Regions from separate parts of the Streptomyces albofaciens JCM 4342 genome, predicted to be linked through region 3. Evidence: riboswitches for the same ligand, from Rfam matches in the RefSeq annotation. Region 3 holds a riboswitch; each other region holds the start of a gene.
The links. A riboswitch is a leader RNA that binds a small molecule or an ion and turns the genes downstream of it on or off. The one in region 3 is predicted to bind cobalamin.

Region 1 (7,493 bases), on a different contig from region 3:
GCTTCTTGTTCATCCTGCGCTCCTTGGCCGCCGCGCGGCGCGCCTCCTCCTGTTCCCACAATTCCTTGAACTCCATCGCCCGTGCGTCGAGTTCAAGCGGCTCGTCCTCTTCCTTCCACAGGCCCTGGTCCTTCAACTGCCGGGTGTGGACCTCCACGGGAGGCTGCGGGTCGAAATCGCTGGGCCGCGGCCCCTCCGGTCCGCTGGGACCGATCCGGACGAGCCGCTCCACCCGCGTAATACGGAACCGGCGCCCATCGACGCTCAGACCATTGCTCCGTTTCTCGTCCAGCGCGTCCGCCGCTCGCGCGTACTCGGCCCGCTTCTCCTCCGACAGTCTCAGGTTGAACGGCGCCATCACCCGCAGCCATGCGGCCAGTCCGTCCCTGGCCCCTTGCGGGGTGGAATCCGATGCCCCCGGGTTCTGTGCCCGCCATTGACCGTCCACCCGTTCCGAGGTCATGAACACCGCCGGCAGCAACACACCGCCCGGGTATTTCTCGGCGGCGCGCAGAGCGTCGAGGCGTACCTCCGCGGGTGCGTTCGGGGAACCTCCGACGAAGTGGACGAGATCGAGTTTCAGAAGGCCGTCGGACAGGCCGGTGCTGACGTACGGATCGACGACGAATCCCTTGGTACGGGACGGCACCCGCAGCGCCTCGCCGACCTCCGCCGGATCAGGGTCGGAGGGGCGGGGCGGTTCGGGCCCGCTACGGCCCATGCGGATGAATTTCGACGCGCGCACGATGCGGAAACGCTCGCCACGGACGCGGATCTCGTCGACGACCTCCCGGTCCATGCGCAACGCCGCCGCCATCCACTCCTTCTGTGCCGCCGCGTCACCGGTTTCGTCGGCCCGTTTGGCCCGCAGGCGAAAGTGCGATCCCAGGGAGTCCCTGGCCCCCTGCGGTTCGCCGACGCCGTGCTCGGACAGTTCCCAACCGCCGGTTTCGCACTCTTTCGCATGGAAGAACTCCGCCAGCCCCACCCCCAGGAGTTCCGGGTAGCGCTCGCGCGCCTGCCACGCCTCCAGGTCCGCCAGCGCGGCGATGGGCCCGTCCTGCGGCGCCACCCTGAAGGTGAGATAGCCGGGAACCCTGTCCTCGTAACCGTTCATGCACCGAATGTGCCGGAGGCGGCGACGACTTCGCCGGAAAACCGGAGAAACAACCCGGTCACGCGTCGGCAGCGCGCAGGTGTGTGATATGAGCACAAGGAAGTTCGGGTGTGATGTCCCCGAGCGCTCGGCACGGAGCGACGCGGAGTGCGGGGCCGGGGGCGTCGGGATGCGTTACGGTGCGTTCGGGGTGCGTTCGGGGTGCGTTCGGGGCGCGTTCCGGGTGCATCAGGGCGCCTTGGAAGTGGGCTCTCGCGGCGGCGTACCGTACGAGGATGGCCCACGCCATAACGACGACGGCAATTCCGTTGAGCCGTCAACCGTTCAGCGGGACGGGCCGGCCAGTGCCGAATGCCCGTGGGCCGAAATAGTTCACCGCGAAATCATCATTGGTCCGTATCAATGGCCCAACGTGCAGGCCGAATTCGCCCCGGCCCGCGGGTCATGGCATGATCACCCAGCTCCCTTTCCGTACCTCTTCACTCCTTCGCAACCGTCCCATTGCTGTGAGGCGCCGTTTCCGAAGGCGACTTCGTCGCGGCGTACCCCACCCCACATTCTCCAGGGCTCACCTTGCGTACGATTACCAAGCAGGCGCTCATACCTGCCTTGACCGTCATCTCCCTGCTGGCTTCCGGGTGTTCGTCCCCCAGTGGCACCGGCACCGATACCGGCACCGACAAGGCCGCCGAACCCGGCGCCGGAGCGACCGCCGCCCAGGCCGCCGAGGGCCAGGACCCCGCCGACACCGCGGCCGGCAAGGGCGGTGGCGGCGGGCAGCGGCTGGCCGTCGGCGCGGCTCCCACGTCGTCCGGACCCGCCGGTGCGGCCGCCGTGGCCCGCCCGTCCGGCGACGGACGCCCGCGGTACACGTCCTCGCTACGGGTCGCCTCGTACGACCGCCGCAGCGGCCGCGCGGTCGTCGTCAGCCCGGCGAAGCATCTCCCGAATCCCTCGCCCACCCCCTCGGCCTCCACCTCCCCCTCCCCCGGCCCCGCTGCTTCCGCGCCCGCGAAGAACTCGGCCGTAGCCGTCGGTGACGTCATCGCGAGCGCGCCCGCTCCCGGCGCGCCCAGCGGCGTCCTGGCCAAGGTCACCGCCGTACGGGGTACGACGGCGAAGGGCACCGAGGTCAACACCGCCCCGGCCACCCTCGACGCGCTGCTCGGCAAGGGCAAGGCCGACGGGAAGGTGCCCGTCGATCCGGCGGCCGTCTCGGTCGAGCCGCTGGTCAAGGGGGTGAAGGTCTCCTGGGCGAAGCAGGGTGAGCGCCGCTTCGGTCCGCACGGCGCCACGCTGCCCCTCGGCAGTCTGCGTCTGGACGTCGGCGCGTCGGTGGCCACCGCGGAGGACGCCCCGGCGAGCGCCGCGGCCTCGGTCGCCGGCTTCGTACAGCTGTCGCCCAAGGTCGAGTTCGCTTACGACGGCAGCCGCCCGCACGCCACGCCCAGCCCCGCCCCCGCCGGCCGCACCGCGCCCGGCGGCGCGTTCATCGGGCTGTCCGGTGACTGGTCCTCGCAGTGGCGCTTCAAGGGGCAGGCCGCCGCCTCCACCGCGAGCGGCAAGCCGCTGCGGATGCCGTTCGCCAAGCTCCACGCCGATCCGGTCATCCAGGTGGGCCCGGTCCCGGTCGTCGTCAACCTCGACCTCACGTGCTACCTCGCGGTCGAGGCGGACGGCCGGGTCAGCGTCGACATCAAGCAGGACCTCAAGGGCGACTTCCGGGTCGGCGGCAGCTACTCCTGGGCCGGGGGCTGGAAGCCCGTCAGCGAATCCGGCATGCACTCCACCCCCATGCAGGCCGCCGTGACGGCGGCGGGCCGGGCGAAAGCCACGCTAGGTACCGAGGCGAGCGTCGGCCTGTACGGTGCGGTCGGTGTGAGCGCCGATGTCGCTCCGTATCTGCGGGGCGAGGCCAGCGCCGCGGCCGCCGGTTCCTCCGACGGGAAGGGGTCCGTCACGGCCGACTGGAAGGCCTTCGGCGGACTGGATCTGAGCGGCTCGCTCCAGGCCCAGCTGACGATCTTCGGCACTCCGCTCTTCCAGAAGCGCATCCCGCTGGGCACCCTCCACCGGGAATGGAAACTCGCGTCCGGCCGCTACTCCTCCGCCGCGTCGCAGCCGCCTGCCGGCTGAGCCCTCCGGCACGTAGCCACCACCAACCGAGGCTGAAGCCGAAACCGAAGCCGAAGCTGTACGGGTCCCGGTCCCGGCCGTATCCCGTACGGCTTCGGCGTCTGTCACCCGCTCCGTACAGCTCCGGCGCTCCGTACGGGTCCGTGCGGGCCGAACCACTCCCGCCCTCCCCGCCCTCCCCGTCTCATGCGCCATCCCGCCATATGAACAGGGGTGTCCGCCCACGCCCTGACCGATCTACTGTGTCCGGTGCAGCTGGTTCGCCCTGCCCGCCAGGCAGGCGCGTCGTAAGAGGGAACCCGGTGGGAATCCGGGACTGCCCCGCAGCGGTGAGCGGGAACGACCGCCGTCATACGCACTGGATCCGGGCCGCGGATCCGGGAAGCGACGGCCAGTAGGTGTCCGCCGGGAGAGCCCGGCAGGCGTGCCCGCGAGTCCGAAGACCTGCCCGTTGCCCGCGCGCGTCCATGCGTGCGCGGTCATCCCGGAGACCTCGAGGGCGGGTTGGGAGCGTTTCGGACGTAGTCCGGAACCGTACACGTCAGGCGGGCAGGAGCGTCGGCGCACGCTTCGCGGCTCGTCCGGCGCGTCGTTCCTTCGCGTTCTCGTCCCGTCCCCGGGACGTACTCAAGAACACGTCCGTGAAGGAGAGTTCCGTGACAGCGAAGCCCGCAGCCGCGGCAGCACGGGCCACCGTGTACGGCTACCCCCGCCAGGGTCGGAACCGGGAACTGAAGAAGGCCATCGAGGGCTACTGGAAGGGCCGCGTCACCGCGGACGCCCTGGTGGAAACCGCGCGGGACCTGCGTCGTGCGAACTGGCAGCAGCTGGTGGACGCCGGCGTCCACGAAGTGCCGACCGGTGACTTCTCGTACTACGACCACGTCCTGGACACCAGCGTCATGGTCGGTGCCGTCCCGGACCGGCACCGCGCCGCAGTCGAGGCCGGCGCCCTGGACGGCTACTTCGCGATGGCGCGCGGCACCCAGGACGTGGCGCCGCTGGAGATGACGAAGTGGTTCGACACCAACTACCACTACCTCGTGCCCGAGTTGGGGCCCGAAACGGTCTTCGCCGCGGACTCCGCCAAGCAGGTCGGTGAGCTGACGGAGGCGCTGGCCCTCGGGCACACGCCGCGCCCGGTGCTCGTCGGCCCGGTCACCTACCTCCTGCTGGCCAAGCCCGCCCCCGGTGTCGCCGCCGACTTCGACCCGCTGACCCTGCTCGACCGGCTGCTGCCGGTGTACGCCGAGGTCCTGGGCGATCTGCGCGCGGCCGGCGCCGAGTGGGTGCAGCTGGACGAGCCCGCCCTGGTCCAGGACCGCAGCCCGGCCGAGCTGAACGCCGCCGAACGCGCCTACCGCGACCTCGGCGCCCTCACCGACCGCCCGAAGCTGCTGGTCGCCTCGTACTTCGACCAGCTCGGCGAGGCCCTGCCGGTCCTGGCCAAGGCCCCTGTCGACGGTCTGGCGCTGGACTTCACCGAGGCCGCCGCCGGCAACCTGGACGCGCTCGCCGCGGCGGGCGGCCTGCCCGGCAAGCGCCTGGTCGCCGGTGTCGTCAACGGCCGTAACATCTGGATCAACGACTACGAGAAGTCGCTGGCCACGCTCGGGACCCTGTTGGGGCTGGCCGACCGGGTCGACGTGGCCGCCTCCTGCTCCCTCCTGCACGTGCCGCTCGACGCCGCGGTCGAACGCGACATCGACCCGCAGATCCTGCGCTGGCTCGCGTTCGCCGAGCAGAAGACGGCCGAGATCGCCACGCTCGCCCGCGGTCTCGCGCAGGGCACCCACACGATCGCCGCCGAACTGGCCGCCAACCGGGCCGACCTGGCGTCCCGTGCCGGTTCCGCGATCACGCACGACCCCGCCGTACGTGCCCGCGCCGCCGCCGTCACCGACGCGGACGGCCGCCGCCCGGCACCGTACGCGGAGCGCGCCGCCGCCCAGCGGGCCCATCTGGGCCTGCCCCTGCTGCCGACCACCACCATCGGCTCCTTCCCGCAGACCGGCGAACTGCGCACCGCACGCGCCGACCTGCGGGCCGGACGGATCGGCACCGCCGGTTACGAGGAACGCATCGGGAACGAGATCCGCGAGATCCTCGCCTTCCAGGAGAAGGCGGGCATCGACGTCCTGGTGCACGGCGAGCCCGAGCGCAACGACATGGTCCAGTACTTCGCGGAACAGCTGACCGGCTACCTCGCCACGCAGCACGGCTGGGTCCAGTCGTACGGCACCCGGTACGTGCGCCCACCGGTCCTGGCCGGTGACGTCTCGCGGCCCGAGCCGATGACGGTGCGCTGGACGACGTATGCCCAGTCCCACACCGACCGGCCCGTCAAGGGCATGCTGACCGGCCCGGTCACCATGCTGGCCTGGTCCTTCGTCCGCGACGACCAGCCGCTCGCCGACACCGCCCGCCAGGTGGCCCTGGCCCTGCGCGACGAGGTCGCCGACCTCGAAGCGGCGGGCACCTCGGTCATCCAGGTGGACGAGCCCGCCCTGCGCGAGACGCTGCCGCTGCGCGCCGCCGGTCACGCCGCCTACCTCGCCTGGGCCACCGAGGCGTTCCGCCTCACCACGAGCGGCGTGCGCGACCGTACCCAGATCCACACGCACATGTGCTACGCCGAGTTCGGTGACATCGTCCGGGCCATCGACGATCTCGACGCCGACGTCATCAGCCTGGAGGCCGCCCGCTCCCATATGCAGGTCGCCCGCGAACTGGCCGCGCACGGCTACCCGCGCGAGGCCGGGCCGGGGGTGTACGACATCCATTCGCCCCGCGTGCCGAGCGCCGAGGAGATGGCGAGCCTGCTGCGCAAGGGCCTCGACGCCATTCCCGCCGAGCGCCTGTGGGTCAACCCGGACTGCGGCCTGAAGACCCGCGCCTGGCCCGAGACCCGTGCCTCGCTGGAGAATCTGGTCGCCGCCGCGCGGACCGTCCGGGCGGAGATCGCCTCGTCCTGACCGGGGCCGGTGGCCGACGGAAGCGGTGACGGCCGGATACCGGTGACGGCCGGGTGCCGCCGACGGCCGGGAGGGCGCACGCCCGAGCCTCCTCCCGGCCGCTCACCACCGCCTTCCGGCGCAAGCCTCACCGGTACCCCCACGGGTGGTTACGGACGCTCGTCCCGGCATCTACACTACGTCCTCCTGCACCTCGTCTGACCTGCGTAAACAGTGCCGTTGAGCCGGTTCCGGAGAGTGAGGAGAGGCCCTGTGTTCTATCAGGTGCTCAAGTACGTGATTCTGGGGCCGTTGCTACGGCTGGTCTTCCGGCCGCGGGTGGAGGGGCTGGAGCATGTGCCCTTGCACGGGCCCGCGATCATTGCGGGCAACCATCTGTCGTTCTCGGATCATTTTGTGATGCCGGTGATCGTACCGAGGCGGGTCACGTTTCTGGCGAAGTCCGAATACTTCACGGGGCCCGGTGTGCGCGGGCGGCTGACCGCGGCGTTCTTCCGGGGCATCGGGCAGATTCCGGTGGACCGGACCGGCGGCAAGGCGGCGCAGGCCGCGCTGCGGTCCGGGCTGGCGGTGCTGCGCAAGGGGCGGGTGCTGGGGATCTACCCGGAGGGGACGCGGTCGCACGACGGACGGCTCTACAAGGGCCGTACGGGCGTGGCCGCGATGGCGATCAAGGCGCAGGTGCCGGTGGTCCCGTGCGCGATGATCGGCACGTTCGAGGCCCAGCCCACCGGCCGCCGCCTGCCACGCGCCATGCGCATCACCATCCGCTTCGGCAAGCCGCTGGAATTCGGCCGCTTCGCCGGCCTGGACGGCGAGCACGCCGCGCTGCGCGCCGTCACCGACGAGATCATGTACGAGATCCTGCAACTCTCCGGGCAGGAGTACGTGGACGAGTACGCGAACGAGGCCAAGGCGCGGCAGCAGTCGCAGTGGGGGCTGGTACGGCGGTTCCGGTGAGCGCGGGGCGGCGAGCCGGCGAAGCCCTTCACCCGTCCGCGTCGTGCGCCGGTGGTGCCGTTCCGTCCGCGGGCAGCAGCCTCCGTACGGCGGGGGCCTCCGGGGAGCCCAGCTCCTCGTACGTCTCCAGGGCTTCCTGCCAGCAGACGCGGGCGCGGTCCGCGTGCCCGGTCCGCCGGAGGGCGTGGCCGAGGACGGTGAGGGCGTTGGCGCGGGCCCAACGGCCGCTGGGGCCGTGCAGGATGGCGAGGGCCTCTTCGGCTCGCCCGGCGGCCTGCGCCGGGCGGCCCGCGGCGAGGTGGGCT
Region 2 (7,493 bases), 1.1 Mb from region 3:
CAGGGAGCAGGCGACGGCCTCGGGGTCGGCCGCCTGAGCGGGTACGGGAGCGGTCTGCGCGCCCCCGCCCGTGCCGCGCGCGGACTGGGCGATCCGGGTCGCCGGCCGCGAGCGCAGGTAGTACGTGGTCTTGATGCCGCGCTTCCAGGCGTAGGCGTACATCGAGCTGAGCTTGCCGATGGTCGGCGACGCCATGAACAGGTTCAGCGACTGGCTCTGGTCGAGGTAGGGCGTACGGTCCGCCGCCATGTCGATCAGGGCACGCTGCGGGATCTCCCAGGCCGTGCGGTACAGCTCGCGGATCTCCGCGGGGATCCAGTCCAGCTCCTGCACCGAGCCGTTGCCCTCGCGCAGTGCGTCACGGGTGCGCTCGTCCCACAGGCCCAGCGCCTTCAGCTCCTCGATCAGGTACGCGTTGACCTGGAGGAACTCGCCGCTCAGCGTCTCGCGCTTGAACAGGTTGGAGACCTGCGGCTCGATGCACTCGTACACGCCCGCGATCGAGGCGATGGTCGCGGTCGGCGCGATGGCCAGCAGCAGCGAGTTGCGCATGCCGGTCGCCGCGATACGGGTGCGCAGCGCCGCCCACCGGTCCGCCCAGCGCGGCTCGGCGTTCGGGTAGTGGTCGGGGTGCAGCACGCCCCGGGCCGTACGGGTTGCGGACCAGGCCGGGTGCGGCCCGTGCCGCTCGGCGAGGTCGGCGGACGCCTCGTACGCGGCGAGCATGATCCGCTCGGAGATGCGGGTGGACAGCTCCCGCGCCTCGGGCGAGTCGAAGCCGAGCCGCAGCCGGAAGAAGACGTCCTGGAGTCCCATCAGGCCCAGGCCCACCGGCCGCCAGCGCGAGTTGGAGGCGCCGGCCTGCTCGGTCGGGTAGAAGTTGATGTCCACCACGCGGTCCAGGAAGGTCACGGCCGTACGGACCGTGGCGTCCAGCCGCTCCCAGTCCATCTCGCCGTCGTCGCCCAGGTGGGCGGCCAGGTTGACCGAGCCGAGGTTGCAGACCGCGGTCTCGCCGTCGTCGGTGACCTCCAGGATCTCGGTGCACAGGTTCGAGGAGTGCACCACCTTGCCGGGCTCGGCGGTCTGGTTGGCGGTGCGGTTGGCGGCGTCCTTGAAGGTCATCCAGCCGTTGCCGGTCTGCGCGAGGGTGCGCATCATCCGCGCGTACAGGATGCGCGCCGGGACCTGCTTGACGGCCAGGCCCGCGGCCTCCGCCTCGCGGTACGCGGCGTCGAACTCGTCGCCGTACAGGTCCACCAGCTCCGGCACGTCGCTGGGGGAGAACAGCGACCAGTCGGCGTCCGCCTCGACGCGGCGCATGAACTCGTCGGGGATCCAGTGCGCGATGTTCAGGTTGTGGGTGCGCCGGGCGTCCTCGCCCGTGTTGTCGCGCAGCTCCAGGAACTCCTCCAGGTCCGCGTGCCAGGTCTCCAGGTAGACACAGGCCGCGCCCTTGCGCCGGCCGCCCTGGTTCACGGCCGCGACCGAGGCGTCCAGGGTGCGCAGGAACGGCACGATGCCGTTGGAGTGGCCGTTGGTGCCGCGGATCAGCGAGCCGCGGGCGCGCACCCGGGAGTACGACAGGCCGATGCCGCCGGCGTGCTTCGACAGGCGCGCCACCTGGTGGTAGCGGTCGTAGATCGAGTCCAGCTCGTCCAGCGGGGAGTCCAGCAGGTAGCAGGAGGACATCTGCGGGTGCCGGGTGCCGGAGTTGAAGAGGGTGGGGGAGGAGGGCAGGTACGACAGCGTGCTGGTCAGCCGGTACAGCTCGGCGACGTCGTCCACGGCCCGCTCGCCGTGGTCCTCGGCCAGGCCGCAGGCCACCCGCAGCAGGAAGTGCTGCGGGGTCTCGATGACCTGCCGGGAGATCGGGTGGCGCAGCAGGTAGCGGGAGTGCAGGGTGCGCAGGCCGAAGTAGCCGAACCGGTCGTCGGCGCCGTCCGCGAGGGCGCGCTCCACCAGCTCGTCCAGGCGCGCCGCGTGGGTCCGTACGAACTCCGCCGTGTCGTCGGCGATCAGGCCCTCGCGGTGTCCGACGGCGACGGAGGCGGAGAAGGCGGTCGCCCCCTCCGCGGCCGCCTCCTCCGCGATGGCGAGCGTCAGCAGGCGGGCGGCCAGCTTGGAGTACTGCGGCTCGTCGCCGATCAGGCCGGCGGCGGCCTCCATGGCCAGCGAGCGCAGTTCGGCCTCGTCGGAGCCGGGGTGGCGGCCGCGCAGCGCGGCGGCGGCGACCTTGCCGGGGTCGGTGGCGTCCAGGTCGGCGGTGAGGTCGGTCAGCGTGCGCAGCAGCGCGGCGCCGGGGCCGTCCTCGGCCCGGCCGCCGGCGTCCTGCCGGGGCTTCGTGTCCTTCGCGGGCTGCACGACCTGCCGGTCTGACGCGGGCTCCGTTGGCGCGATGGTCACGTGCTGCTCTCCCTCACTCGGCGGGGGCCCGGGGGAGGCACGGAGGGCCGCGTACGGGCGTGCGGCACCCCTGGCACGGCGAGGGGCGCGCGGGCACACCGCGCAGCGTCCACCGGCCCAACCCGCGAGGCCCGGACGTATCGACGACCGCGCCGGGATGGCGCGGGCGTACTGCGGGCAGGTCTTCGGACTCACGGGTGCGGATTGCCGCACTTCGTACACCGTTGCGGGACAGTTCCGGATTCGCACCGGATTCCCCTGCGACGACAGCGAGCACGAGCATACATCTTGTGCTGCCTCGTGCACCCACCCCCATATCTTGTGTCGCGTTGGCGCGGGGTTGTCCGGAGCCGTGGTATTCGGCAGCCGTTCCGAGGCCGTTCGCCGGGCGCTGCGGGGCCGCCCAGAAGCCCCTGCGGAGGCTTCCTGAAGCCGTTCCGGGCCTTCCGGCCGGGGCCCGGCGGCCCTCCTGGACGGGGGCTGATGCAGGGGGCGTATTGGTGGCGCGGAATGTCCCTGATGCGTTGACCGGGACTCCTGAAGCGTATTGGCTCCTTGTCTGCTCCGTCGCCCGGCGGGGCGGGTGGGGGGCCTGATGTGAGGGGGGAGACATGCGAAGAAACGGTGCTGCGCGCGGCGTGGCGAGAGCCGTGGGGCTGCTGGCCGGAGCGTGTGCCGTGGCGGGGGTGCTGTCCGCGACGGCCACCGCGGCACGGCCGGCGGCCCCGGCGACCGAACGGGTCAGCGTCGCCGCGGACGGAACGCAGGGAAACGGTTTCTCGGGCGGTCCGACGCTCAGCGCGAACGGGCGGTTCGTGGCATTCACCTCGGAAGCCACCAATCTGGGACCCGCCGACGCCAACGGCCAACAAGACGTGTACGTCAAGGATTTACGGACGGGAAAGGTCGACCTGGTCAGCGTCGCCGGTGACGGCACGCGCGGCAACGCCCTGTCCGGATCACCCGAGATCAGCGCCGACGGGCGGTACGTGGCCTTCTACTCCTCGGCGTCGAACCTGGTGCCCGGCGACACCAACGGCGAGGGCGACGTGTTCGTCCACGACCGGCTGACCGGCCGCACCACGAGCCCCACCGCGGGCGCGGGCACGTCCCCGTACGGCTACGGGGTGCAGAACTTCACCCTCAGCGGCGACGGCCGCCACCTCGCCTTCGGCTCGTACCGCGCGGACCTGGTGCCCGGCGACACCAACGAGCGCCTGGACATCTTCGTCCACGATGTGCAGAAGGAAACGACGAAACGGGTCAGTGTGGCGAGCGACGGCACGCAGGCCGACGGCCCCTCCGCCTTCCCGTCGATCAGCGCCGACGGCCGTCGGGTCGCGTTCACCTCCAAGGCGACGAACCTCACCCCCGCCGGACCCGGCTTCCGCCGCCCGCCGCCGCAGGACCCCCTGTACGTCCACGACCTGGACACCGGGCGGACGAGCGTGGCGAGCCTCGGCTCGACGGGCGCCGTGGTCGGCGTGTCGCCGTTCCCCCGGCTGAGCCCCGACGGCCGGCACGCGGTCTTCGCCTCCGTGGCCGACGACGTGGTGCCCGGCGACACCAACGGCACGTACGACATCTTCGTCCGCGACCTGGGGAAGGGCACCACCCGGATGGCGTCCCGCGCGCACGACGGTGCCCAGGGCAACGGCTGGTCCTCCGACGGGCGGCTCAGCGCGGACAACCGGCGCCTCTTCTTCACCTCCGCGGCGACCAACCTGGTGCCCGGCGACACCAACCGCGAGGTCGACGCCTTCGTCCGCGACCTGCGCACCGGGCGGGTCGAACGGATCAACGTCACCGCGGACGGCGGCCAGTCGTCCTCCTGGACCAATACCGCGGTGCCCGACGCCGCCGGGCGGCTGGCGGTCTTCGACTCGCGCGACGACGGGCTGGTGCCCGGTGACACGAACGGGACGGGCGACGTCTTCGTCCGCCGGCTCACGCACTGACGTCAACGGCGACGCACGCATTCACCAGGAGGGGAATCCGCCATGAGGTCCACCCGCACCACCGTACGAAGACTCGCCGCCGTCACCGGGGTGTGCGCGCTCGCCGCGCTGCTGCCCGCCACGACGGCCGCCGCCCGGTCCGCGCCGCCGTCCGGCACCGAGCGGGCCAGCGTCGCCGCCGACGGCACACAGGGCAACGGCGGCTCGTCCGGCTCGATGATCAGCGCCGACGGCCGGTTCGCCGTGTTCGGCTCCGACGCGACGAACCTGGTGCCCGGCGACACCAACGGCCAGCCGGACATCTTCGTCAAGAACCTGCGCACGGGCGCCGTCGAACGCGTCAACGTGGCGAGCGACGGCACCCAGGCCGACTCCTGGTCGTCCACGCCCACCATCAGCGCCGACGGCCGGTATGTCGCCTTCGCCTCCGGTGCCGCCAACCTCGTGCCGGGGGACACCAACGCCGCCACCGACATCTTCGTGCACGACCGCAGGACCGGACGCACCGAGAGCGTCACCCTCGACGGAAAGCCGCCGCAGGGCAAGCAGGGCTCCCAGATGCCCGTGATCAGCGCCAACGGCCGGTACGTGGCGTTCGCCTCCAGTCGTGAGGACCTGGTGCCCGGCGACACCAACAAGGCCCAGGACATCTTCGTCCGCGACCGGAAGACGGGCGCGGTCGAGCGGGTGAGCGTCACCGCCACCGGAGAGCAGGCCAACGGGCCCTCCGCCAACCCGGCGATCACCTACGACGGCCGTACGGTCGGCTTCACCTCCAAGGCCGCCAACCTGCGCCCGGCCCCCGCCGCGGCCGCCCGCGACCGGGCCGATCTGCGCAGACCGCACAGCTACCCGTTCTACGTGCACGACCTGGACACCGGCCGCACCGGCGTGGGGAGCCTCTCCTCCACCGGCGAGACGGTCGGCGCCTGGAACGCCTCGCTCAGCCCCGACGGCCGCTACGTGGTCTTCTCCAGCCAGTACGGCGAGGTGGTGCCCGGCCACCCGACGGGCCGGGCCGACCTGTTCGTACGGGACCTCGTCAAGGGCACGACGGAGCAGATGTCCTACACCTACGACGGCAAGCAGCCGCAGACCGGCTCCTCCGGCCTGGGCGTGCTGTCCGCCGACAACGGTCGCCTGTACTTCCAGTCCTCGGCGCCGGACCTCGTACGGGACGACACCAACAACGCGACGGACGTCTTCGTCCGCGACATGCGCACCGGCGTCATCGAACGCGTCAGCCGCCCCGTCGACAGCACACCCGACCCGGGCTGGTCCTCCAACGTCTCCACCGACGCCATCGGCTTGACCGTGGCCTTCGACTCGGACGCGGCGAATCTGGTGCCGGGGGACACGAATGGGGTCACGGATGTGTTCGTACGGCGAATGCTGCCGTAACCCGATGCCGTAACCCGGCGCCGGGCCGGGCGCACGGGGCCGGCCCGGCGCTATGCCGCCTCGCCGAGGTCGCAGGTGAACGCCAGCAGCGTGATGTCCGGCACGGGCTCCCAGTCCCGCTCAGGTGTGCGCGTGAAACCGATGCGCTCATACACGCGGTGGGCGTTCTTTATGTGCGGCAGGGCGGAGAGCACCATGCGGGGCAGGCCCAGGGAGCGGGCGCGGTCCATGCAGGCGCGCACCAGCGCCTCGCCGATGCCGCGCCCGCGGCCGGCGGGGGCGACGGCCAGCATCCGGAACTCGCCCTCGTCGGGCCCGGCTATCTCGGCGTACGGACTGCCGGGGGCGGCGAAGGTCACCGCCCCCAGCACCGTGCCGTCGGCGTCGACCGCCGTCAGCACCTCGGCGCTCTCGGCCCGCTCCGCGACCGCGCGCAGTTGGTCCGTATACGGGTCGTCGGCCCCGAGGGCCAGCAGTCCGTCCGCCGCGTAGGCGGCCACGAGGAGTTCGCCGATCTCCTCGAACTCCTCCTGCCGCGCGGGCCTGATCGTGATGTCCATGGGCCCAGTGTGCACCGGGGGTCTGACAACCGTCCCCGCCCCCTCAGTGCCCCGCCGGCACCCCCGCCGCGGCAGGCGGCAGCTCGACCTGGACGCCCTTGTCACCGGCGTCCGCCGTGTAGTCCTCGGGGGACGTCTCGTCCACGCCGTCGGGGGCCTTGACCGCGCGCAGCACCACCGTCAGGACGACCGTGACCAGGACGTTCAGCACGAACGCGGTCAGGCCGATGTAGCCGATCTCGCCGATGCCGGGGATCTCCGCGCTGGAGCCGCCGAAGTGCTGCTGCGTGGGGCTGGCCACCCCGTACGCCGCGAGCGTCCCGTAGATCATGCCCGCCGCCCAGCCGGCCAGCAGTGCCCACCGGTGGAACCAGCGGGTGAACAGGCCGCCCACCAGGGCCGGCATGGTCTGGAGGATCCAGATGCCGCCCAGCAGCTGGAAGTTGATGGCGACGGTCTTGTCCATCGTCAGGACGAAGACCAGCGCGCCGACCTTCACCAGCAGCGACACCAGCTTGGCGACCTTGTGTTCCTGGGCGGGCGTGGCGCCCGGCTTGAGGAAGTCCTTGTAGATGTTGCGGGTGAAAAGGTTCGCCGCGGCGATGGACATGATCGCGGCGGGCACCAGCGCGCCGATGCCGATCGCGGCGAACGCCACCCCCGTGAACCAGTCCGGGAACATGTTCTCGAACAGCTGCGGAATCGCCAGCTGCCCGTTCTGCACCTTGATCCCGGCCGCCACCGCCATGAACCCGAGCAGCGCGAGCAGCCCCAGCATCAGGGAGTACAGCGGCAGGATGGTGGTGTTGCGGCGGATCACATTGCGGTTGCGCGAGGAGAGCGTCGCGGTGATCGAGTGCGGGTACATGAACAGCGCGAGCGCCGAGCCGAGCGCGAGCGTCGCGTACGCCCACTGCGCGTTCGGGCCGCTGGCCAGTTCCCCGCGCGGTTTGCCGGTCGCCGGATTCTTCTGCGCGAAGGCGTCCTTCGCCACCGCGAAGATGTGGTCGAAGCCGCCCAGCTTGATCGGGATGTAGACGATCGCGACGGCGATGACCAGGTAGATCAGCCCGTCCTTGACGAACGCGATCAGCGCGGGCGCCCGCAGCCCGGAGCTGTAGGTGTACGCCGCCAGCACACCGAAGGCGATCAGCAGCGGCAGGTCCTT
Region 3 (7,493 bases):
GGATCATGTTGTTGCAGATCTTCGCGGCCTGTCCGGCGCCCGCCGCGCCGCAGTGCACCGCCTTCCTGCCCATCGCCGCGAGCAGCGGCTCGGCCCGCGCGAACTCGGCAGCCCCGCCGCCCGCCATGAACGTCAGCGTGCCGGCCTCGGCGCCCACCACGCCGCCCGAGACCGGTGCGTCCAGCCCTTGGTGACCCGCGCGTACGACGGCCTCGTGGGCGGCGCGGGCGTCGGCCACGTCGATGGTGGAGCAGTCGACGAACAGGGTGCCGGGGCGGGCTGCCGCGAGCAGCCCGCCGTCCTCGTAGAGGGCCAGGACATGGCGTCCGGCGGGCAGCATGGTGATCACCACGTCCGCGTCCGCCACGGCCGCGGCCGCCGAATCGGCGGGCGCCACGCCCGCCCCGGCGGCCGCCGCCAGTGCCTCCGGCACGAGATCGAAACCGGTCACCCGGTGACCGGCCCTGACCAGGTTCGCCGCCATCGGCCCGCCCATGTTGCCGAGGCCGACGAAACCGACCGTGACGGGCGCGTCGCTTCCGGTACGTGCCTCCGCGTTCACCACGGCACCTCCTGCGTACCGGCGCCGCCGGCGAGCCCCAGCTCGTCGTCGCCGAGCGGCGCGAAGAAGCGGGCCACGTCCTCGTCCGTGACCTCGGCGAGGGTGGCGGGGGACCAGCGCGGCGTACGGTCCTTGTCGATCACCTGGGCGCGGATGCCCTCGACCAGGTCCGGTGCGGACAGCGCCGCGCACGAGACGCGGTACTCCTGGTCCAGGACGCGTTCCAGCGGCCCCAGCCCGCGGGCCCGGCGCAGCGCGGCCAGGGTCACCTTCAGCGAGGTCGGCGACTTGGCGAGGATCGTCTCGGCGGCCTCCTTGGCCTCCGGGACGCCGCTGCCGAGCAGCCGGTCCACGATCTCCTCCACGGTGCCGGCCGCGTAGCAGGTATCGATCCACTCCCGGTGGGCCGCCAGCTCGCCTCCCGGCACCTCCTGTACGTACCGGGGCAGCACCTCGGGCACCGGGGCGGCGGCGAGGTCCGCCACCAGCCCCGCCACCCGCTCCGACGGGACGAAGTGGTCGGCGAGCCCGCACAGCAGCGCGTCCCCGGCCCCCACCGCCGCGCCGGTCAGCGCCAGGTGGGTGCCCAGTTCCCCGGGCGCGAGCGCCAGCAGGTACGTTCCGCCGACGTCCGGTACGAAGCCGATGCCGGTCTCGGGCATGGCGACCCCGGACCGCTCGGTGACGATCCGTACGCTGCCGTGCGCCGAGACGCCGACACCGCCGCCCATCACGATGCCGTCCATGACGGCGACGTACGGCTTGGGGAAGCGGGCGATACGGGCGTTGAGCCGGTACTCGTCGCGCCAGAACGCCGCGGACGCCGCGCCGCCGCCGGACCGCGCGTCCTCGTGGATGGCACGGATGTCGCCGCCCGCGCACAGCCCGCGCTCGCCCGCGCCGGTGATCACCACGGTCTCGACGGCGGGGTCGTGCTCCCACTCGGCCAGGGCCGCGTCGATGCGGCGCACCATGGTGTGGTCGAGGGCGTTGAGGGCCTTGGGCCGGTTGAGGGTGACGTACGCCGTCCGCCCCTCGGTCCGCAGCAGTACGCAGTCGTCGGTCATCGGGCGGCCCCCGCCCCGGTCAGCCCGCGGGCCACGATCAGGCGCATGATCTCGTTCGTCCCTTCCAGGATCTGATGGACGCGAAGATCGCGGACGATCTTCTCCATGCCGTATTCACTCAGGTAGCCGTAGCCGCCGTGCAGTTGCAGCGCGCGGTCGGCGACGGAGTAGCCCGTGTCGGTGGCGAACCGCTTGGCCATCGCGCACAGCTGCGGCGCCTGCGGATCGCCCCGGTCCAGCGCCTCGGCCGCCTGCCGCACCAGCGCGCGGGCGGCGGCCAGCTCCGTGGCCATGTCGGCGAGGCGGAACTGGAGCGCCTGCGCGTCCAGCAGCCGGCCGCCGAACGCCTCCCGGTCGGCGAGGTACGCCTGCGCCGCGTGCAGGGCGCTCTGCCCGCCGCCGAGGGAGCAGGCGGCGATGCCGAGGCGGCCGCCGTTCAGGCCGCTCATCGCGATCCGGAAGCCGTCGCCCTCCGCGCCGAGCCGCCGGTCCGCCGGAATCCGCACCCCGTCCAGGATCACCTGCCGGGTGGGCTGCGCGTTCCAGCCCATCTTCTTCTCGTCCGGGCCGAACGACAGCCCCGGATCGTCCCGCTCGACGACGAACGCGGAGATGCCGCCCGGACCCTCCTCGCCGGTACGGGCCATCACCACGTACACCCGCGAGGTCCCGGCGCCGGAGATGAACTGCTTGACGCCGGTGAGGACATAGCCGTCGCCGTCGCGGACCGCGCGGGTGCGCAGCGCCGCCGCGTCGGACCCGGCGCCCGGCTCGGTCAGGCAGTAGCTGCCCAGGTCCGCCATCGAGCACAGGCCGGGCAGCCGGCGGGCGCGCTGCGCCTCGTCGCCGTACCGGTCGATCATCCAGGCGACCATGTTGTGGATGGACAGATAGCCCGCGATGGACGGGCAGGCGGTGGCCAGCACTTCGAGGACCAGCACGCCGTCCGCCCGGCTCAGCGCGGAGCCGCCGGCGTCCTCCCGTACGTGGATCCCGCCGAGCCCCAGCGCGGCGGCCCTGCGCAGCACGTCCACGGGAAAGTGCTTGTCCCGGTCCCAGGCCACGGCGTGCGGCGCGATGTGCTCCTGCGCGAAGTCCAGCGTCGTCTCCACGATGGCGAGCTGGTCCGGGGTGAGCGCGGCGGCCGTGGTGGCGGTGGTCATGACGCTCATCGGCTCAGCCCATCGTCGGAAGGGTGAAGCTCGCGCCCTCCTTGACCCCGGAGGGCCAGCGCGAGGTGATGGTCTTGGTACGGGTGCAGAAGCGGATCGCGTCCGGGCCGTGCTGGTTCAGGTCGCCGAAGCCGGACCGCTTCCAGCCGCCGAAGGTGTGGTACGCGACCGGCACCGGGATCGGGACGTTGACGCCGACCATGCCGGTGTGCACCCGGCGGCCGAAGTCCCGCGCGGTGTCCCCGTCCCGGGTGAAGATCGCCACGCCGTTGCCGTACGGGTGCTCCGTGGGCAGCCGCAGCGCCTCCTCGTAGTCCGCCGCCCGGACCACCGACAGCACCGGGCCGAAGATCTCCTCCTGGTAGACGCGCATGTCCGGGGTGACCCGGTCGAAGAGCGAGGCGCCCGCGAAGAAGCCGTCCTCGTGGCCGGGCAGGGTGAAGTCCCGCCCGTCCACGACCAGTTCGGCGCCCTCCGCGACACCCAGATCGACATACGCGCGCACCCGGTCCAGCGCGTCCCGGCCGACCAGCGGCCCGAAGTCGGCGTGCGGGTCGTCGCTGCGGCCGACGCGCAGCGCGCCGATCCGCTCCTTGAGCCGCGCCACCAGCGCCTCGGCCGTCTCCTCGCCCACCGGTACGGCGACCGAGACCGCCATGCAGCGCTCGCCCGCCGACCCGTACCCGGCGCCGACCAGCGCGTCCACCGCCTGGTCGAGGTCGGCGTCCGGCATCACGACCAGGTGGTTCTTGGCGCTGCCGAAGCACTGGGCGCGCTTGCCGTGCGCCGCGGCGGTCGCGTAGACGTGCGCGGCGACCGGCGTCGAGCCGACGAAGCCCAGCGCCCCGACGCGCGGGTCCTCCAGCAGCGTGTCCACCGACTCCTTGCCGCCGTGCACGACGTTGAGGACGCCCGGCGGCAGGCCCGCCTCCAGGAACAGCTCGGCCAGCCGCAGCGGCACCGACGGCGCCCGCTCGGACGGCTTGAGCACGAACGCGTTGCCGCAGGCCAGGGCCGGTGCGGCCATCCACAGCGGGATCATCGCGGGGAAGTTGAACGGGGTGATCCCGGCGATCACGCCGATCGGGCGGCGCAGCGAGTGCACATCGATGCCGGTCCCGGCGTTGTCGGTGAACTCGCCCTTGAGCAGATGCGGGATCCCGGCGGCGAACTCCACCACCTCCAGTCCGCGCTGGAGGTCGCCGTGCGCGTCCGGAACCGTCTTGCCGTGCTCGCTCGACAGCAGTCGGGCCAGCGACTCCCGCTCGCCCTCGACCAGGCGCAGGAAATTCAGCAGCACCCGGGCGCGCCGCTGCGGGTTCCACTCGCCCCACTCCGGCTGGGCCGCTGCCGCGTCGGCGACCGCGGCCGTCGTCTCGGCCCGGTCCGCGAGGGGGACGCGGGCCTGCACGGTGCCGGTGTTGGGGTCGTACACATCGCCGTAAGCACCCGATGTTCCCGGTGTGTGCCTGCCGCCGATGAAATGGGTCAGTTCTCGGACCATGGGGAGCCTGCTCTCGTCAGGTGGGACCCGGGGATGGCACGGCCGGGCGCGCGAGCGGCGCGGTTGGCGCGCGGCGGGCGGCGGGGCCGTGGGACGCGAAAGGCGTGGAACCGTCAGTCCGCGGGCGGCGCCGCGGGCCGGGCCGGATCACCTGGGCCGTGGGTACGCACCGGTGCCATGCGTGTCTGCTCCATCCTCGTGGACAACACGGAAGAAACACCCGCGGCCGGTATCCTGGCTTCCGGATCACCGCGCGCCGCCCGCCTTCCCGACGCGTTCGCGTCAGTGGCGTCCTGCTCGGCGTCGCACTCCCCGGTCACAGTGGCGGGACCGCGCCGGAATCGCACCGGCTTCCCTGCACCGCGGGCCGTGCCCACGAACATATAGTTGGACGTCCTAGTAAGTCCAGAGCGGCCGGCCGGTCTTCCGGGCGTCCGGGCCGTCGGCCGCCGGTCGTCCGAGGCGTTGGCCGCCGGTCGTCCGAGGCGTCGGCCGTTGGGTCCGGGCCGTCGGCCCTTCCGGTACGGGCCGGCCGCCGGCCTCACTCCTCCCGCACCGGATACGGCACGAACGTGCTGCGGTTCTCGTCGACGAGCAGCGCCCGGCCGAGCGGCGGCACGGCCCGCTGCGGGCACTCCAGCCGTTCGCAGACCCGGCAGCCCATGCCGATCGGGGTGGCCGCGGCGGCGTTGTCCAGGTCCAGCCCGTCCGAGTAGACGAGCCGGGACGCGTGCCGGATCTCGCAGCCCAGGCCGATGGCGAAGGTCTTGCCCGGATCGCCCCAGCCGCCCCGGTGCCGGGTGACCGTACGCGCCGTCCACAGATAGCGGCGGCCGTCCGGCATCGCCGCGATCTGCACGTGGATGCGGCTGGGCGCGGTGAACGCCTCGTAGACGTTCCACAGCGGGCACGTACCGCCCGCCCGCGAGAAGTGGAAGCCGGTGGCGGACTGCCGCTTGGACATGTTGCCCGCCCGGTCGACCCGTACGAACGAGAACGGCACCCCGCGCCGTCGCGGCCGCTGCAAGGTGCTCAGCCGGTGGCATACCGTCTCGTAGCCGAGGCCGAAGCGGTCGGTCAGCCGCTCGATGTCGTACCGCACTTCCTCCGCCGCGGCGTGGAACGGCCCGTACGGCAGCACCAGCGCCGCCGCGAAGTAGTTGGCCACGCCGATCCGGGCCAGCGACCAAGTGGCCGAGCCCTCCGCGAAGTCCTCCGAGGCGGGCCGCGACAGTTCGTCACCGGCCTCCAGCAGCGCCAGCTGGGTGGCCATGCGGAAGGCCCGCTGGCCGGGACGCAGCCCCGTCGACAGGCGCAGCACCCGGGCGGCCGGATCGTAGTGGTGCAGCGGCCCGTCCGGGGTGTCGACGAGGCGTACGCCGTGCCGCTCGGTGAGCCGGGCGGCCAGCGCGCGCCCCACCTCGCCGGGGCGGATGCCCAGTTCGGCGGCGAGCTCTTCCGCTGCGGTGTCCGCCTCGTGCAGATAGTTCTGCCGACGGTAGAAGAACTCGCGGATCTCCTCGTGCGGCGACAGCGGCGCGGCCGGGTCGGCCCCGCCGCCCCGCGCCTCCGCCACCTCCGCCAGCCGCTCGGTCAGCGCCCGGTTGCGCCGCCCCAGATCCAGCAGGACGGCGGCCACGGCGGGCTGCCGCGAGGCGAGTTCGGACAGGTCGGCGGGGGAGACCCGGGCGGCGGCCAGCTCGTCGGCCAGCGCCTCGCGCAGGTCGGCCAGCACCCGGCTGGTGTCCCGCTCGGCGAAGAACCCCGGGTCCACCCCGAACGCCTCGGTCAGCCGCAACAGTACGGGCACGGTCAGCGGCCGCGAGTCGTGCTCCATCTGGTTCAGATAGCTGGGCGAGATGGCCAGTACGCGGGCCAGCGCGGCCTGGCTGAACCCCCGCTCCTCCCGCAGCCGGCGCAGCCGCGCCCCGGCGTAGATCTTGCTCACGGTGCCCCCTCCGTCGCTGCCGCGCGGCACACCTTAGTGGCCGACAGGGCGTCGCGGACCTTCGCAACCTTGGCGAACCGGGAGCGGTTGCCGGCAGAAGTCGGCTGCGGGGGCCGGCTGGCGACGCCTTGTGCCGAGGCACCGGTGGGTTCGCAGTCTTCACCGGCCGGGGGTGGGAGAGAAGGCGGCCGGCCGAGCGCCCCGCCGGACGCGCGGCGTTACCGCTCCGCCTCGTCCCACGCTGTGCCGAGCAGGCCCGCGTGACTGGTGAGCAGGGCGACGAGGGCGGCGGTCACCCGGGGGCCCCACCCGTCGGCCGGCACCTCCAGCTCGAAGTCCTCCACACCGCTCGCCCCGTCCAGGACCGGGCTCCGCCGGTCGCCCGCGTACCACCGGATACGGCGCGGCATCCGGGCACCGCCACCGCTGCCCGACGCCAGGCTGCCGACCACGATGAGCACCTGGACGGGCAGGATCAGCCACCACACCCACCACCAGAAGAGCCGCCCCTTGAGGCCGACGGCGGGTTCCCGGCCGGTCTGCCGGACCGTCCAGCGCGTCCGGCCCGTGCCGTCGCTCCGGGCCGGCGCCCGTGTGACGACCGCCAGGGACGTGCCGTACCCGTCCTGCACCTCGTAGGAGGCGGGCGGTGACTGAGTACGCGCCCATCGCCTCCTGAGTACCCGTACCGATACCGCACCGCCCCGCCGCGGCAAGACTGGCGATCATGAGCACACCAGCCCCGTCGACCTCACCGGCCGCCGCCCCCGCCGATCTGCCGCGGAGCGACCCGTTCGCGCCCTCCAAGGCGGCCCTCCGGGTCTTCGCCCTCCTCGGTTTTCCGCTGCTGGCCGTCGCGTGGGTGCTGTTCGCGATCATCGTCCTCCACCAGGCGTACAGCGGCGACGGGGCGAGCGGGCCACTGGCGGGCGCGGCTCAGGCGGCGCTGACGCTGTCCCCCGCCGCGGGCCTGGTCTCGTTCTGCCTCCCCGACACCCCGGGCCACCGGGCCCGGCGCATCACCATCTGGATCCAGTACGGCCTTCTCGTCGCCGGCCCGGTGCTGGCAGCGGTTGACTTCTCCTGACGGGGCCGGGGAGCGGCAGCCGTACGGAACACGGGAGCGGTACGGAACACGGAAGCGGTACGGAACATGGAAGCGGTACGGAAGCCTTACGGGAACGCCGTCCGCCGTACGGGAACGCCGCGACGGCCCTTCCGGCCGGCGCCGTTCCGCCGC
Region 4 (7,493 bases), on a different contig from region 3:
AGCCGCGCCAGCTGCGTTTCCGCGGTCTGCAGCAGCGGGCCCAGCCCCTGTGCGAAGCGGTCGAGATCCGCCTTGACCCGCTCCAGCTCGTCCTTGGCCCGGGTCAGGTCGGCGCGCGCCCGCGACGCCGCGCCGGCGTCGAGGTCGTCCCGGTCGAGGTCGTGGGCGTCGACGGCGCTGATGTAGCCCTGGCTGGCCTCGTCGATCCGCCGCCCGAAGCGCTCGTACTCCTCCGCGGCCCGCGCGGCCGCCGGGGAACGGTCGACGGCGGTGATCGTCTCTATGGAGATCCGCAGGTCACGCTGGGCCGTGTCCAGCTCGTAGAACGCCGCCGCCGCGGCATCCTTCGCGGCCTGGGCATCCGCGCGCTGGCTCTCCCCGCGCCCGAACCAGCGTCGCGTGCCGCCGCCCGCGAACGCGGCCGGGGCCGCGGCGGCCAGCAACGGCAGCGGCAGCAGGAGCAGAGTCACGGTGTCCCGGAGCGTGCCGCCCCGGGGACGACGGCGTACTGCACGGCGTGCTCGCTGCTCGTGCGGCTGCGTGTGTGTCGCCGTCACATCCCTCTCCCGGTCGCATCGCCCCTGGCCCGGCTGCCATTCTCCCACCCAGTAGGAACGAACACAGCGGCCGGTTGGTTCGCGATCATGGGCACGATCCGGTGGCGGGATGGGCACCGCGGCCGGGGCGCATTCCGTACACCCGAGGCGCATCCCGTACATCCGATACGCATTCCGTACATCCGATACGCACGTCCACGACCTCTCGCGTCCGCGCGAGGCGCCTCCGCGAACCCTGGGCCAGGGCCCCGCCGACACCCCACCGGTTGTTCCCCAGCCTCCGCCCCGAGCCGTCCGCGACCCGGGTTTGCGGTGCAGCCCGGAAAGCAAGGTAGTCTGTCGGCTCAGCCAGGGCGCATAGCTCAGCGGTAGAGCGCTGCTCTTACAAAGCAGATGTCACAGGTTCAAATCCTGTTGTGCCCACAGTGAGAAGCCGCAGATGAGCGGTTATGTCGAAGCCCCAACCGTGGTCGGTTGGGGCTTCGTCGGTTTTGTGGGGCGCCGGGAGCGCATCTGTAGACGAGCGTCGTGCATCGCGCGGGCGTTGTCGTGTGGCGGGTGGTGGCCGAGGTGCGGGGTGGTTGGGGGCGGTGCACGCTGAAGGTATGGGTGTGCATCCGCCGGTGATTGTTCATCCGCCCTCGCCGTCAGGTGGGCGTCGGGTCACCGTTCATGGGCAGATCGTCGGGCTGGCGCATGGCCGGGGCGATGTTGCCGAGTTTCTGCGGCACGCGGGGCTGGCGCCGGACGCCGAGGACATTGATCTGGATACGCCGGGGCTCATCGAGTGGCGCGGTGGGGACAAGGACGTCTGGGCGGCTCCGGGGTGAGGGGATCCAGGGGAGGTGGGGGGTTGGTTTGTGGGGAATGGGGTGTTTTGGGTGTTTGGGGTGAGGTCTGGGTGGGGGGGTGTGGGCGTGTTCCGGCGTGGAGGTTGGCTGACGGGGGAGTTGTTTAGGTTTCAAGCGATGTGTATCTTCGAAGGGTGACTTGAAACTTCAAGTAATTGGTGGCCGCCCGGTCCTTCTGGAGGGTCCGCCGGCCCAGACAGGAAAGAGCGTTCGTATGTCCTCCCCCCTCAGCCCCCTCCGTGACTACGGCAGCGGCGTCGACGACCGCCATGCCGCGAGCCCGCATGCGTATGACATCGGTCTGCTGCTGTTGCGGCTCGCGGTCGGATTGATCATGGCCGCGCACGGTACGCAGAAGCTGTTCGGCTGGTTCGACGGGCCGGGGCTGGACGGGACCGGCCAGTTCTTCACGGCCAGCGGCTACCCGTCCGGTGACGCCATGGCCGTCGTCGCCGGTCTCAGCGAGACGCTGGGCGGCCTCGGGCTGGTGCTCGGGCTGCTGACGCCGCTGGCGGGTGCGGCGGTCGTCGGGACGATGGTGAACGCGCTGGGAGTGAAGTGGGGCGGCGGGTTCTTCGCGCCCGAGGGCGTCGAGTACGAGCTGCTGCTCACGGCGGGTGCGGCGGCGCTCGCGCTGACCGGCCCCGGCCGGTACGCGGTCGACCGGCTGCTTCCGGTCCTGCGCGCGCACCGGCTGGTGTACGGCGTGGCCGCCTTGGTGCTCGGGGTGGTTTTGGCGGTCGTGTTCCTGCTGCTGCGTAAGTGAGCGAAAGGGCAGGGCGGGCGGGTCGGACGCATCGGAAGATATCGGGACGAAGCGGGAAGGTGAGGGGTTGACGTGGCGGTACGGCGGTTGAACCACGCGGTGCTCTACGTGCGGGACGTGGGACGCGCGGTGGCCTTCTATACCGAGGCGCTCGGTTTCCGGGTGGACACGGAGATTCCGGGGCGGGCCGCGTTCCTCAGTGCAGAGGGAACGGCCAACGATCACGACCTCGGGCTGTTCGCGGTGGGGGCCGCGGCCCCCGGGCCCGAGCACGGCCGGGTGGGGCTCTACCACCTGGCCTGGGAGGTGGGCACGCTCGGGGAGCTGGCGGACGTGGCGGCGGGGCTGGCGGAGCGGGGCGCGCTGGTCGGCGCCACCGATCACCTGGTGTCCAAGTCGGTGTACGCGAAGGATCCGGACGGCAACGAGTTCGAGGTGATGTGGCGCGTGCCGCGCGAGGACTGGCCGGGGCCGGACGAACCGGACCGGCTCCGTCCGCTCGACCTCGAAGCGGAGCTGGCGCGCTGGGGGCGGGACCTGAAGACGGGGGCGGCGGCCGGTTCGGCTACCTGAGGGGCCGGTTCGGCTGGCTGAGGGGAGGGGCGTGCGTGGGTGTTCGCGGGGGCCAGGCGTTCGTGGGTGGCTTAGGCGTACGCGGGCCTGGGCTTCGCATACCCCGGGCCTTACGCAAACGCTCGTGGATGTGAGGGCCGTCGGGCACGCGGAGTGGTCGGTTGTTCGCGCAAGGGAAGGCCGTCCGCGTACCGCGCGTTCGTCGTCCTCTCCCCTCCCCTCCCCGCCCTCCCTCAGGCGGTCTCCCCGGCCTCCGCCCCTGTCGCCCGCGACGCCCGGGCCGACCAGCGCTTCTCCACGCCGGCCAATCGCCAGTACGCCAAGGCCGCCGCCCAGACGACCACGAACAGGCCGACGATGATGAAGCCGACGTTGTCCAGGTCGATGGACGAGATCCAGTCGGTGACGCCGTCCTTCAGGTCCAGTTTGTCGTGCAGGACGGTGACCAGCTCGATGGTGCCGATGAAGAAGGCGACGGCGATCGACAGGCCGGTGATCGTGAGGTTGTAGTAGACCTTGCGTACCGGGTTCGAGAACGCCCACTGGTACGCGAAGTTCATGAACGTGCCGTCCAGGGTGTCGAACAGGCTCATGCCCGCCGCGAACAGCAGCGGCAGCACCAGGATCGCGTACCAGGGCAGGCCGGCCGCCGCGCCGCTGCCCGCCATCACCATCAGCGTCACCTCGGTCGCGGTGTCGAAGCCGAGGCCGAACAGCAGGCCGAGCGGGTACATCTGGCCGGGTCGGGTGATGGAGCGGGTGAAGCGGCCCAGCACGCGGTTCATGAAGCCGCGCGAGTCGAGGTGCTGCTCCAGCTCCGTCTCGTCGTACCGGCCCTCCCGCATCGCCCGGAACACCCGCCAGATGCCTGCCAGCGCGACGAGGTTGAGCGCGGCGATGAGGTACAGGAAGCCGCCGGAGACCGTGGTGCCCACGGTGCCGAGCACCTGGTGGGCGCGCGATTCGTCGTCCAGCAGGGTGCCCGCGAGCTGCGCGCCGCCGGCGACCAGCGCCGCCATGGCGACGACCACGCTGGAGTGGCCGAGCGCGAACCAGAAGCCCACGGAGACCGGCCGCTTGCCGTCGGCCATCAGTTTGCGGGTGGTGTTGTCGATGGCGGCGATGTGGTCGGCGTCGAAGGCGTGCCGCATGCCGAGGGTGTACGCGGTGAGGCCGAGGCCGACCCCGAAGACCTGTGAGCCCACCGCGTAGTGGTGCGGCACGACCAGCAGGAAGAGCACGCCGAAGGCGACGACGTGCAGTCCGGCGATGACCGCCATCAGCCCCGCGGTCCGCACGGTGTCCTGCCGCCGCCAGCGGAAATCGGGGAGGGGAGAGGCGGATCCGCCGGAGGAGGGCGCGGGCGAAGTGGGGGAAGAGGGAGAGGAGGGAGAGGAGGGAGAAGAGGAAGCAGGGGGGTTTGTGGACAGGGGCATCCGGTGGTCACGCTCCAGCACCTCGTGGATCAGTTCGTGAGATGCCGTGGCCGGTCTCCTGGCTGACGGGTGTACGCGCCCGCCCCGGCCTTCCCGGCCGCGGGCTGCGGCCAGTGGCTCCGTACGGCGAAGGACGCGTACGGACAGGGGCGGGAACTTCCCGATCACAGTGGCGAGGGCCGCTCCGGCCTGGACCTGTAGGTCGTCACCGGTCTTCCCGAACACCACGGCCCGGACACTCTAACTCCGTCGATGCCGAGGGCCGTCGCCCCGGCCATCGGACCTGGGCCTCGGGAACCCGGGGCGCCGGTCGCTCGACTACCTGATCCGGGCCCGCGCAGGCGGGCCGTCGGGCAGTCGAGAGGCGAGAGGCAGGGAGAGCGGGCATATGCGTCCTCGCGTGGATGAGGTGGGGCCGGTGTCGGGGCCGAAGGGGTCGACGGGTCGGACAGGGCAGACGGTGCGAAAGGGGCGGACGGGGAGAGCGGGGCGGACGGGGCGGGCGGTGACGGCGGCGGTGACGGTGCTGGCGGTGGCCGCGCTGGCCTCGGGGTGCGGCGGTGCCGACGGGCAGGATGCCGGGGCCGTGGGCAGCCGGAACGGCTCGGCGGGTGGCTTTCCGGTCACCGTCACCGATTGCGACGGGCGGAAGACGACTTTCTCCACCGCGCCACGGAAAATCGTCACCAGCAATGCGGCGAGTCTGGAGATGCTGCTTCGGCTGGGTGTGGAGGACCGGGTCGTCGGCACCGGATTTCCGCCGGGCAAGGGCACGTTGCCGGGTGAACTCGACGCTCGGGCGCAGCAGGTGCCGGTCCTGGGGAAAACGGTGATTCCGAAGGAGAAGCTGCTCGGTTCCGGGGCCGATCTGTACATCGACACGTTCGCTTCGATGGGCAACATGGGCGGGGCGGCGACCGGCCCGACCGAGGCGGAATTCGCCGCGGCGGGCATCAAGCACGTCTATCTGGCCTCGACGGCGTGCGCGCCGCGCAAGAAGGTGCCGCAGCGGGACCTGTCCGCGGTGGAGGGCGATATCCGGCGCCTCGGGCAGGTCACGGGTACGTCGCCACGGGCATTGCAGCTGGTGGCGGAGATGGAGAAGAAGGTCGCCGAGGTGCGTAAGGCCATCGCGGACGTCCCGGTGGAGAAACGCCCGTCGTACTTCTTCTTCGATTTCGACGCGGGAACGAAGCAGCCCGTCGCCGTCTGCAACCGGCAGGTGGCGAACGCGGTGCTGACCGAGGCCGGGGCGCGGAACATCTTCGCGGACTGCGCGGGTGATTTCCGGCCGGTCTCGTGGGAGGACGTGGTCGACAAGGACCCGGACTGGATCCAGCTCGGCGTACGGAACCGGGGCAGTGCCGCGGCCAATGAGAAGGCATTCGCCGAAGCCGAACAATTCCTGAGGACATTCCCGGCCACGGCGGGCCTGCGCGCGGTGAAGGAAGGCAAGTTCCTGCGCATCGGCTCGGAGCGGACGACCATCGCGGGGGTCGGCAATGCCGATACGGTACGGCGGATCGCGGCGACGCTGTATACGGACCGGCTGGGCCGCCTGGACGGTTCGGTCTCGGGTGGCTCAGCCTTGGGCGGTTCGGCCTCGGGTGGTTCGGCATCGGACGGTTCGGTCTCGGGTGGCTCGGTCTCGGGCGGGGCGGCTGCGGGTGGGGTGGGCCGCTGATGCGGCGGGCCGCCCGTACGTCCCGGGGCTCCGCTCGTACGTCCCCAGGCCCTGCCCGTACGTCTCCGAATCCCGCCCGTACGTCTCCGAATCCCGCCCCTACGTCTCCAGGCCCCGCCCGTACCTCCCCGAGCCCCGCTCAGACGCTCTGGATCGCCGTCGGGCTTCTCCTCGCCCTGCTCGTCGCGCTGACCGCCGCCGTCTCGCTCGGTGCTACCGATATCGCCCCGGGTGAGGTGTGGTCGGTGGTGTTGCGGCGGCTGGGCGGGGAGCCGCCGCGGCCCGGTACGGACGATTTGATCGTCTGGCAGCTGCGGGTTCCCAGGGCGCTGCTCGCCGCGTTGGTCGGCGCGGGGCTCGGGCTCGTCGGTACGACCACCCAGGCGCTGGTGCGCAACCCGCTCGCCGACCCGTACCTGCTGGGCATCTCCAACGGCGCGTCGCTCGGCGCGGTGGCCGCGATCGTGCTGGGCGCGGGAGCGGTGGCCGGAGCGGACGAAGTGTTCGGGTCGGGGGGAGTGTTCGGGTCGGGGGGAGTGCTCGGGGTGGGCGGGGGCCTGGGGCTGTCGCTGGCCGCCTTCGCCGGGGCGCTCGCCGCGTTCGCGCTGGTCTGGACGCTGGCCCGGCGCGGTGGCGGCTTCGCGCCGCTGCGGCTGGTGCTCGCGGGTGTCGGCATCGGCCAGTTCCTGGCCGGGTTCACCAGCTATCTGGTTCTCCAGGCCGGGGACGAACAGCAGACGCGTGGCGTGCTGTTCTGGCTGATGGGCAGCCTCGGCGGCGCCACGTGGGGCACGCTCGTCCTGCCGGTGCTCGCCGTGCCCGCCGGGCTGCTGGTCCTCCAGGCACGTGCCCGCGCGCTCAACGCGCTGACCATGGGGGACGAGACGGCGGCGAGTGTGGGCGTGGACGTCGTCCGGCTGCGTCGGCTGCTGTTCGTGGTGACCAGCCTGCTGACCGGCGTATTGGTCGCGGTGTCCGGAGCTGTCGCCTTCGTGGGGCTGATGGTGCCGCATCTGTGCCGGCTGATCGTCGGTGGCGACCACCGTCGGCTGCTGCCGCTGGCCGCGCTCACCGGGGCGCTGCTGCTGGTCGTGGTGGACATCGTGTGCCGTACCGCCATGGACGGCCAGGAGTTGCCGGTGGGCGTGGTGACGGCGTTGATCGGTGCGCCGGTGCTGCTCTACGTGCTGGACCGGCGGTTGGGAGCGGGGGCATGAGCCGGAAGTTCGGAACGGACGCGGATGTGGTTGCGGTTGCGGATGCGGTTACGGGTACGGACGTGGTGACGGGCACGGATGTTGTTACGGGTACGGAGGTGGTTACGGATACGCACGTGGATATGGATGCGGACGTGGATATGGATATGGACGCGGATGCCCGTACCGACGGTCAACACCCCCGCCCCACCCCCGGACTCCGCATCGACATCGAGGACCTGCGCGTCTCCTACGCCGGCCGCTGTGTCGTGGCCGGTGTGCGTCTGATGGCCGCGCCGGGGGAGATCGCGGGCGTGGTCGGGCCGAACGGGAGCGGCAAGTCCACGGTGCTGCGAACCGTCTACCGGCATCTGCGGCCGGAGGCGGGACGGGTGCTGCTGGCCGGGGAGGACATCCGGTCGATGCCGCC

Region 1: another riboswitch for cobalamin. It lies ahead of metE (5-methyltetrahydropteroyltriglutamate--homocysteine S-methyltransferase); the one in region 3 lies ahead of CP973_RS29280 (CoA-acylating methylmalonate-semialdehyde dehydrogenase).
Region 2: another riboswitch for cobalamin. It lies ahead of CP973_RS33565 (ribonucleoside-diphosphate reductase subunit alpha); the one in region 3 lies ahead of CP973_RS29280 (CoA-acylating methylmalonate-semialdehyde dehydrogenase).
Region 4: another riboswitch for cobalamin. It lies ahead of nicT (Nickel transporter NicT); the one in region 3 lies ahead of CP973_RS29280 (CoA-acylating methylmalonate-semialdehyde dehydrogenase).

Annotation. Positions count from the first base shown of each region.
Region 1 is NZ_PDCM01000001.1:4,092,164-4,099,656, reverse strand. It holds gene CP973_RS18330 (DUF5954 family protein) at 1-1,117, opposite strand, end outside; gene CP973_RS18325 (hypothetical protein) at 1,691-3,253, shown strand; cobalamin riboswitch at 3,493-3,719, shown strand; gene metE (5-methyltetrahydropteroyltriglutamate--homocysteine S-methyltransferase) at 3,910-6,228, shown strand; gene CP973_RS18315 (lysophospholipid acyltransferase family protein) at 6,481-7,188, shown strand; gene CP973_RS18310 (AfsR/SARP family transcriptional regulator) at 7,217-7,493, opposite strand, start outside.
Region 2 is NZ_PDCM01000002.1:3,150,849-3,158,341, reverse strand. It holds gene CP973_RS33565 (ribonucleoside-diphosphate reductase subunit alpha) at 1-2,406, opposite strand, end outside; cobalamin riboswitch at 2,566-2,729, opposite strand; gene CP973_RS33560 (TolB family protein) at 3,045-4,364, shown strand; gene CP973_RS33555 (TolB family protein) at 4,407-5,765, shown strand; gene CP973_RS33550 (GNAT family N-acetyltransferase) at 5,816-6,325, opposite strand; gene mctP (monocarboxylate uptake permease MctP) at 6,369-7,493, opposite strand, start outside.
Region 3 is NZ_PDCM01000002.1:2,069,359-2,076,851, reverse strand. It holds gene mmsB (3-hydroxyisobutyrate dehydrogenase) at 1-562, opposite strand, end outside; gene CP973_RS29290 (enoyl-CoA hydratase/isomerase family protein) at 559-1,629, opposite strand; gene CP973_RS29285 (acyl-CoA dehydrogenase family protein) at 1,626-2,792, opposite strand; gene CP973_RS29280 (CoA-acylating methylmalonate-semialdehyde dehydrogenase) at 2,806-4,305, opposite strand; cobalamin riboswitch at 4,513-4,698, opposite strand; gene CP973_RS29275 (short-chain fatty acyl-CoA regulator family protein) at 4,847-6,253, opposite strand; gene CP973_RS29270 (hypothetical protein) at 6,472-6,885, opposite strand; gene CP973_RS29265 (hypothetical protein) at 6,981-7,340, shown strand.
Region 4 is NZ_PDCM01000001.1:2,058,746-2,066,238, forward strand. It holds gene CP973_RS09285 (hypothetical protein) at 1-557, opposite strand, end outside; tRNA gene CP973_RS09290 (tRNA-Val) at 909-980, shown strand; gene CP973_RS09295 (hypothetical protein) at 1,163-1,387, shown strand; gene CP973_RS09300 (DoxX family protein) at 1,623-2,174, shown strand; gene CP973_RS09305 (VOC family protein) at 2,247-2,747, shown strand; gene nicT (Nickel transporter NicT) at 2,981-4,216, opposite strand; cobalamin riboswitch at 4,215-4,427, opposite strand; gene CP973_RS09320 (ABC transporter substrate-binding protein) at 4,689-5,867, shown strand; gene CP973_RS09325 (FecCD family ABC transporter permease) at 5,867-7,084, shown strand; gene CP973_RS09330 (ABC transporter ATP-binding protein) at 7,225-7,493, shown strand, end outside.